DNA from 2 places in the Nonomuraea sp. NPDC049637 genome. Region 1 is predicted to be linked to the other one. Evidence: riboswitches for the same ligand, from Rfam matches in the RefSeq annotation. Region 1 holds a riboswitch; the other holds the start of a gene.
The links. Region 1 has a riboswitch for S-adenosylmethionine ahead of AB0J71_RS05570 (aminotransferase class V-fold PLP-dependent enzyme). Riboswitches for the same ligand answer to the same signal wherever they lie in the genome.

Region 1 (3,239 bases):
CACACCCTGTGGATAACCGACCGCTCTGTGGCACGCTGACCGGTTACCGCGACGGCGCCGTCGTCACGCCCATCCCCGACGGGACCTGCGACATCACCGCCCACGTCGCGCTCGACGCGTGTGCCGAGGCCGGGCGGCGGGCCGGCGCGATATCCACAACCTTGTCCACACAGCGTGACATGTTGCGGGCGCTCGGCCTCACCGGCGCCCGGCCGCCGGTCGACCTCGCCCGCACCGATCCGCGCGCCTACGTACGCGCGTTGTCGAGGGCGTCGGAGGAGGGCGAGCTGATCGATCCGGCCGGGCTCGGCGGGTTCGGCTGGCTCAGCCAGAGCCGGTGACGTCGAGGTCGAGCGAGTGCAGGCCGCGGATGACGAAGCCCGGCTTGTAGACCGGCTCCGCGCGCAGCTCGATCGTCCCGACCCGGTCCAGCAGGGCGGTGAACGACTCCGTCAGCTCGATCCTGGCCAGCGGCGCGCCCAGGCAGAAGTGGATGCCGGCGCCGAAGGAGATGTGCGGGTTGTCCGGACGGCCCAGGTCGAGCCGGTCGGGGTCCTCGAACACCTCGGGGTCCCTGTTGGCCGAGCCGAACAGGCAGGCGACCTCCGAGCCGCGCGGGATCCGCACGCCGTGCACCTCGATGTCCTCCAGCACCCAGCGCTCGAACAGCTGCAGCGGGGTGTCGTAGCGCAGCAGCTCCTCGATCGCGGTCGGCAGCAGCGAACGGTCGGCGCGCAGCCGGGCCAGCTCGCCGGGGTTCTTCAGCAGGGCCCGCCAGCCGTTGCCGGTGACGTTGACCGTGGCCTCGTGGCCCGCGTTGAGCAGCAGCACGCAGGTGCCGGCCAGCTCGTCGAGGGTCAGCTCGGGGATCGCGGCCAGGGCGCTGACGAGGTCGTCGCCGGGGTTGGCCAGCCGGTCGCGGGCCAGGTCCTTGAGGTAGGACTCGAACTCCTCGGCCGCGCGTACCGCCTGGTGCTGGGTCTCCAGGCTGGGGTTGAGCTCGTACATGCCGCACATGTCGGCCGACCACGGGCGCAGCAGGTGACGGTCCTGCTCGGGGACGCCGAGCATCTCGGCGATGACGGTGACCGGCAGCGGCTCGGCCACCTCGGCGATCAGGTCGCCGCCGCCCTTCTCGACGTAGGCGTCGATCAGGCTCTCGGCGATGGCCCGGACGCGCGGGCGCAGCGACTCGACCATGCGCGGCGTGAACGCCTTGGACACCAGCCGGCGCAGCCTCGTGTGGTCCGGCGGCTCGACCTCCAGCATGCCGTTCCTGCTGACCCGCCAGAAGGCTTCCTGGAACTCCGGCGCGGGCTGCCGGCCGAACTCCTCGTGCGTGGCGACGTGGGTGTAGTCGCGGCCCAGCCGCCGGTCCCTGAGCAGCGTGTTCACGTCCGCGTGCCGGGAGATCAGCCACTGGTTGGACGGCTCGAAGTAGCGGACGGGCGCCTCGCGCCTCAGCTCGTCGTACGCCGGATAGGGGTCGACGACGAAATCCGGATTCCAGGGATCAAAGCGCACCATTTCATCTTATGAGACGGGTTGACCTGCTGAGCTTGCGAATCATGCCCGGGTGTCGGTTATAGTGCCGTCGTAGGTCATGAGTGCCAGCGACAAGCCCCGGCTAGCTGGCCGGCAACCCTCGCGTCCGCGGCGGGGTGCCCCGGGTGAAGACCTGGTCCGTCACGAGGTGTGGCGGGCAAGCGCGGGCTCCGTGGCTGCTCCCAGGGGTCCGACCGACCCGTGAGGAGCTGTGCCGTGTCCACGCTGACGATCTTCAACTCCGTTCCCGCCCAGGCCGCCGCCGAGGCCCCCGCCGTCCCCGCCTCCGGACGGGCGATCCCCGCCGTGCTCGGCGCCGACCTCGAGGTGCCGGTCAAGGGCGGCCGGCTGGTCAGCTACGCCAACCTCGACTACGCGGCCAGCGCGCCCTGTCTTGAGCCGGTCAGCGCCGCCGTCGCCGCCGCGCTCCCGGCCTACTCCAGCGTCCACCGCGGCGCGGGCTACGCCTCCCAGCTCACTACCGCCCGCTACGAGCAGGCCCGCCACACGGTCCGGGCCTTCGTCGGCGCCCGCCCGGACGACGCCGTCATCTTCACCCGCAACACCACCGACGCCACCAACCTGCTGGCCGGCTGCCTGCCCGAGGGCACAACCGTCGTCGTCTTCGACTCCGAGCACCACGCCTCGCTGCTGCCCTGGGAGCGGTCCGTACGGCTGGCGCCGCCCGCCTTCCCCGGCGAGGCCGTCCGCGCCGCCGACGAGGCGCTGGCCGGGATCGAGGGCCCCAAGCTGCTCGTGGTCACCGCCGCGTCCAACGTCACCGGCGAGCTGTGGCCCATCGCCGCCCTCGCCCACATCGCCCACCGGCACGGCGCCCGGATCCTGGTGGACGCCGCCCAGCTCGTCCCGCACCGCAGGCTCAACCTGACCGCGCTCGACCTGGACTACGTGGCCTTCTCCGGGCACAAGCTGTACGCGCCCTTCGGCGCCGGCGTACTGGTCGGACGCCGGGACTGGCTGGCGGCGGGCGAGCCGTACCTGAAGGGCGGCGGCGCGGTGCGCTCGGTGGGCGAGACCACCGAGTGGCACGACGACCCCGAGCCCCGCCACGAGGCCGGCACCCCCAACGTGCTCGGCGCCATCGCCCTGGCCGCCGCCTGCGACGCGCTCACCGCCACGGGGTGGACGGAGCTGGTGCGCGAGGAGGAGCGCCTGATCGCCCGGCTGCGCACCGGTCTGGCCTCGATCGACGGGGTGCGCGAGCTGTCGCTGTGGGGCGAGGACCACCCGCGGGTGGGGATCGTGTCGTTCGTCGTGGACGGCTACTCGGCCCGGGAGGTGGCCGAGGCGCTGTCCGGCGAGTACGGCATCGGCGTGCGGGACGGGAAGTTCTGCGCGCACCCGTTCGTCCGGCACCTGCTGGGCACCTCGGACGGCGGCTGCGAGGATGGCACCGCCTCGGCGGTGCGCGCCTCCATCGGCATCGGCAGCACGCAGGAGCACGTCGACCGCCTGATCGAGGCCCTGCGCGACCTGGTCAGCCGCTGAGGCTCAGCGGTTGGGCGGCTTTTGCTGGTGCGGCTCGTCGGACACCAGGGCGTCGATGTCCCGCATGTCCTCGTCGTTGAGGTGCCCGGGGCGCGGCGCGTTGGGCTGCCGCGGCACGTTGGGCTGCTCGGCCTCCCCCTCAGGCCGGGCCGGCGTCGTCGGGCCGCCCTCGGGCCCGGTCTGCG
Region 2 (3,239 bases), on a different contig from region 1:
GGCCAGCGCCAGCGCGAACGCGCCGTTGTAGTCGCGGTAGGACTCCCACTCGCGCCGGAACCTGGTGCCGAAACTGGGGGAGTTGGGGATGTCGTACAGCAGGTGGTTGACGAACCACAAGGTCGAGTTGGCCACGGCGTTGTAGGCGCGGTGGAAGGTGGCCGCGGGGATGTCGAGCATGCGCAGGGCGCCCGTGTCGTAGCCGCCGCGGTCGAGCCGGCCCCCCGGGGCCAGGCGCACGGCGCTGCGGTCGCCGTCGGACAGCGCGGCGCACACCCACAGCACGCCGTGCTCCTTGGCCACCCCCGACAGGCCCGAGACGAGGCCGCCACCACCGCGTTTCATGGTCAGCTCACCGTCGTCGTCGACGGTGAAGGAGACCGGCCCGCGGTTGGACGCCACGAGAACGCTGTTCATTTGGGCTCCCTTCGCCCATAGGATCCCAGCTATGGCGCTAGATGAGCTAACCGAGGAACTCGCCCGCTCGGCCGCGGCCGGAGACCATCGCGCGCTCGGCGAGCTCCTGGCCAGGATCGAGCCTGACGTGATGCGCCACTGCGCCCGGATCCTGCCCTATCACCAGGACGCGGAAGAAGCCTCGCAGGACACTCTGCTGGCCGTGGCGCGCAACATCGGCCGGTTCGAGGGGCGGGCCAGGTTCAGCACCTGGCTGCACATCGTGACCGCCAACTGCGCGCGCACCACGTACCGCTCGCTGAAGCGCAGGGCCGCCGAGCAGACGTCGGAGGAGCTGCCGATGCAGAAGCCGGACGCGCGGCGGGTCAGCGTGATCGCCGGCTCGCGGCTCGACCTGCTCGACGCGATGGAGGCGCTGGAGGCCGACAAGCCCGACCTGGCCCAGGCGCTGGTGCTGCGCGACATCGTCCAGCTCGACTACAGCGAGGTGGCCGAGCAGCTCAACATCCCGCTCGGCACCGCCAAGTCCCGCATCCACCAGGCCCGCAAGTACGTGCAGGGAGTCCTCGGGGAGGACTATCGGTGAGACGCGTTCTCTCGCATGCTGAGACGGGTGGTCGTTTCCACCACTTGAGAAGGTAGAGTCCTTTTCGAACAACTGAATATTGCTCATCCAGAGGGGTGGAGGGACCGGCCCTGCGAAGCCCCGGCAACCCTCCCGGCTTGTGCTCGCGACCTGGCGAGGCCGACCGGGACAAGGTGCCAATTCCGGTTCGCGGTCAAGGTGGCCGCGGGCGAAGATGAGGGAAGGCCTCGCTTCATGTCGCTCGACTTTGGTCCTGCCGTCGCTCTGTCCTGCCGCGAGTGCGGCACGCGCTACCCCCTGGGTCCCAGCTTCGCCTGCCTGGAGTGTTTCGGGCCGCTCGAAGCGGCCTACTCCTTCGGCCAGGTGACCCGCGCGGACATCGAGTCCGGCCCCGCCAACATCTGGCGCTACCGCCACCTGCTCCCGGTCCCCGCCGACGTGGCGAGCAAGCCCAACATGAACCCGGGCTGGACGAAGCTGGTCAAGGCCGGCAACCTCGGCAAGGCGCTCGGCATCCGGTCCCTGTACGTGAAGGACGACTCGGGCAACCCCACCCACTCCTTCAAGGACCGGGTGGTCGCCATCGCCGTCGAGGCGGCCAGGAACTTCGGTTTCCACACGCTCTCCTGCTCCTCCACGGGCAACCTCGCCGGCGCGGTCACCGCCGCCGCCGCGCGGGCCGGCCTCGACGCGTGCGTGTTCATCCCGGCCGACCTCGAAGCGGCCAAGATCGCCATGGCCCGGGTGTTCGGCGGCCGGCTGATCGGCATCGACGGCACGTACGACGAGGTCAACCGGTTCTGTTCGGAGCTGATCGGCGACCCGCTGGGTGAGCGGTGGGGGTTCGTCAACGTCAACCTGCGGCCCTACTACGCCGAGGGGTCCAAGACGCTCGCGTACGAGATCGCCGAACAGCTCGGCTGGCGGCTGCCCGAGCAGATCGTCATCCCCATCGCCTCCGGCTCCCAGCTCACGAAGATCGACAAGGGGTTCAAGGAGCTGATCGCGCTCGGGCTGGTCGAGGACACCCCCTACAAGGTGTTCGGGGCCCAGGCGGCCGGGTGCTCGCCGGTCTCGACGGCGTACAAGGCGGGGCACGACGTCGTCCAGCCGGTCAAGCCGGACACGATCGCCAAGTCGCTGGCCATCGGCAACCCCGCCGACGGGCCGTACGTGCTGGACATCGCCCGGCGCACGGGCGGGGGCGTCGAGGACGTCACCGACCCCGAGATCGTCGCCGCCATCAAGCTCCTGGCCTCCACCGAGGGCATCTTCGCCGAGACCGCCGGCGGCGTCACGGTGGGCGTGCTGAAGAAGCTCGTCGAGACGGGCAGGCTCGACCCCGAGGCCGAGACCGTGGTCCTGAACACCGGCGACGGCCTCAAGACGCTCGACGCGATCAGCGACGACGCGCGGCCCACCGCCGTGATCCGGCCCTCTCTCGACGCGTTCCGCGCGACTGTCTGACAATCCAGGAAAGGCAACAAAAACCATGAGCGTTTCTGTGCGGATTCCCACCATTCTGCGCACTTACACCGGGGGTAACGCCGAGGTGAGTGGCGAAGGGGCGACTCTTCGTGACGTTCTCGCCAAGCTCGACTCCGACTACCCGGGGATCGGCGCGAGAATTCTGGATGAATCGGGCAAGATTCGTCGTTTTGTCAACGTATACGTTGGTGAAGAGGATGTCCGTTTCGCCGAGGGGCTGGACACTCCCGCGCCTGAAGGCGCTCAGATCTCCATCATCCCCGCCGTCGCGGGCGGCTGACCGCCGGACCACCGACTCTTGAAGGCGCCCCTTGTGGGCGCCTTCTTGTTTTAGAACCAAATTCAACCTCGAACGACTCAGCCTTCGATGAAATTAGCGTTTTGTCGGTTGACTCTGTTGCCAAACCCCGTGCCACAGGTATGGTCGAGGGCGATCGTCTGGCTGATTTTCCCAAAAGTCAGGCGATTACGGGTCTCGCGAAGGAATGGGCGAGATCTGCGAGCCCAGTAAGAGGAGTCGGAAGTGGCGCAGGGCACCGTCAAGTGGTTCAACGCGGACAAGGGCTACGGCTTCATCGCGGTAGACGGTGGTAAGGATGTATTCGTCCATTACTCAGCGATCATGATGGACGGGTACCGCTCTCTCGAACAAGGACAGCGCGTCGAGTTCGAGATCACGCAGGGCCAGAAGGGGCCGCAGGCGGAGTCCGTCCGCACGGTCTGATTCACCCTCGCTGGTATGCACCAG

Region 2: linked by a shared signal. The riboswitch ahead of thrC (threonine synthase) and the one ahead of AB0J71_RS05570 (aminotransferase class V-fold PLP-dependent enzyme) in region 1 are both predicted to bind S-adenosylmethionine.

The regions. Positions count from the first base shown of each region.
Region 1 is NZ_JBFAOM010000003.1:178,892-182,130, forward strand. Features, by position in the region: gene AB0J71_RS05560 (SAM-dependent methyltransferase) at 1-341, shown strand, start outside; gene AB0J71_RS05565 (cytochrome P450) at 325-1,527, opposite strand; SAM riboswitch class IV at 1,600-1,715, shown strand; gene AB0J71_RS05570 (aminotransferase class V-fold PLP-dependent enzyme) at 1,762-3,054, shown strand; gene AB0J71_RS05575 (DoxX family protein) at 3,058-3,239, opposite strand, start outside.
Region 2 is NZ_JBFAOM010000021.1:30,633-33,871, forward strand. Features, by position in the region: gene AB0J71_RS27155 (trehalose-6-phosphate synthase) at 1-417, opposite strand, end outside; gene AB0J71_RS27160 (RNA polymerase sigma factor) at 449-1,003, shown strand; SAM riboswitch class I at 1,084-1,224, shown strand; gene thrC (threonine synthase) at 1,238-2,470, shown strand; gene AB0J71_RS27170 (MoaD/ThiS family protein) at 2,496-2,771, shown strand; gene AB0J71_RS27175 (cold-shock protein) at 3,015-3,215, shown strand.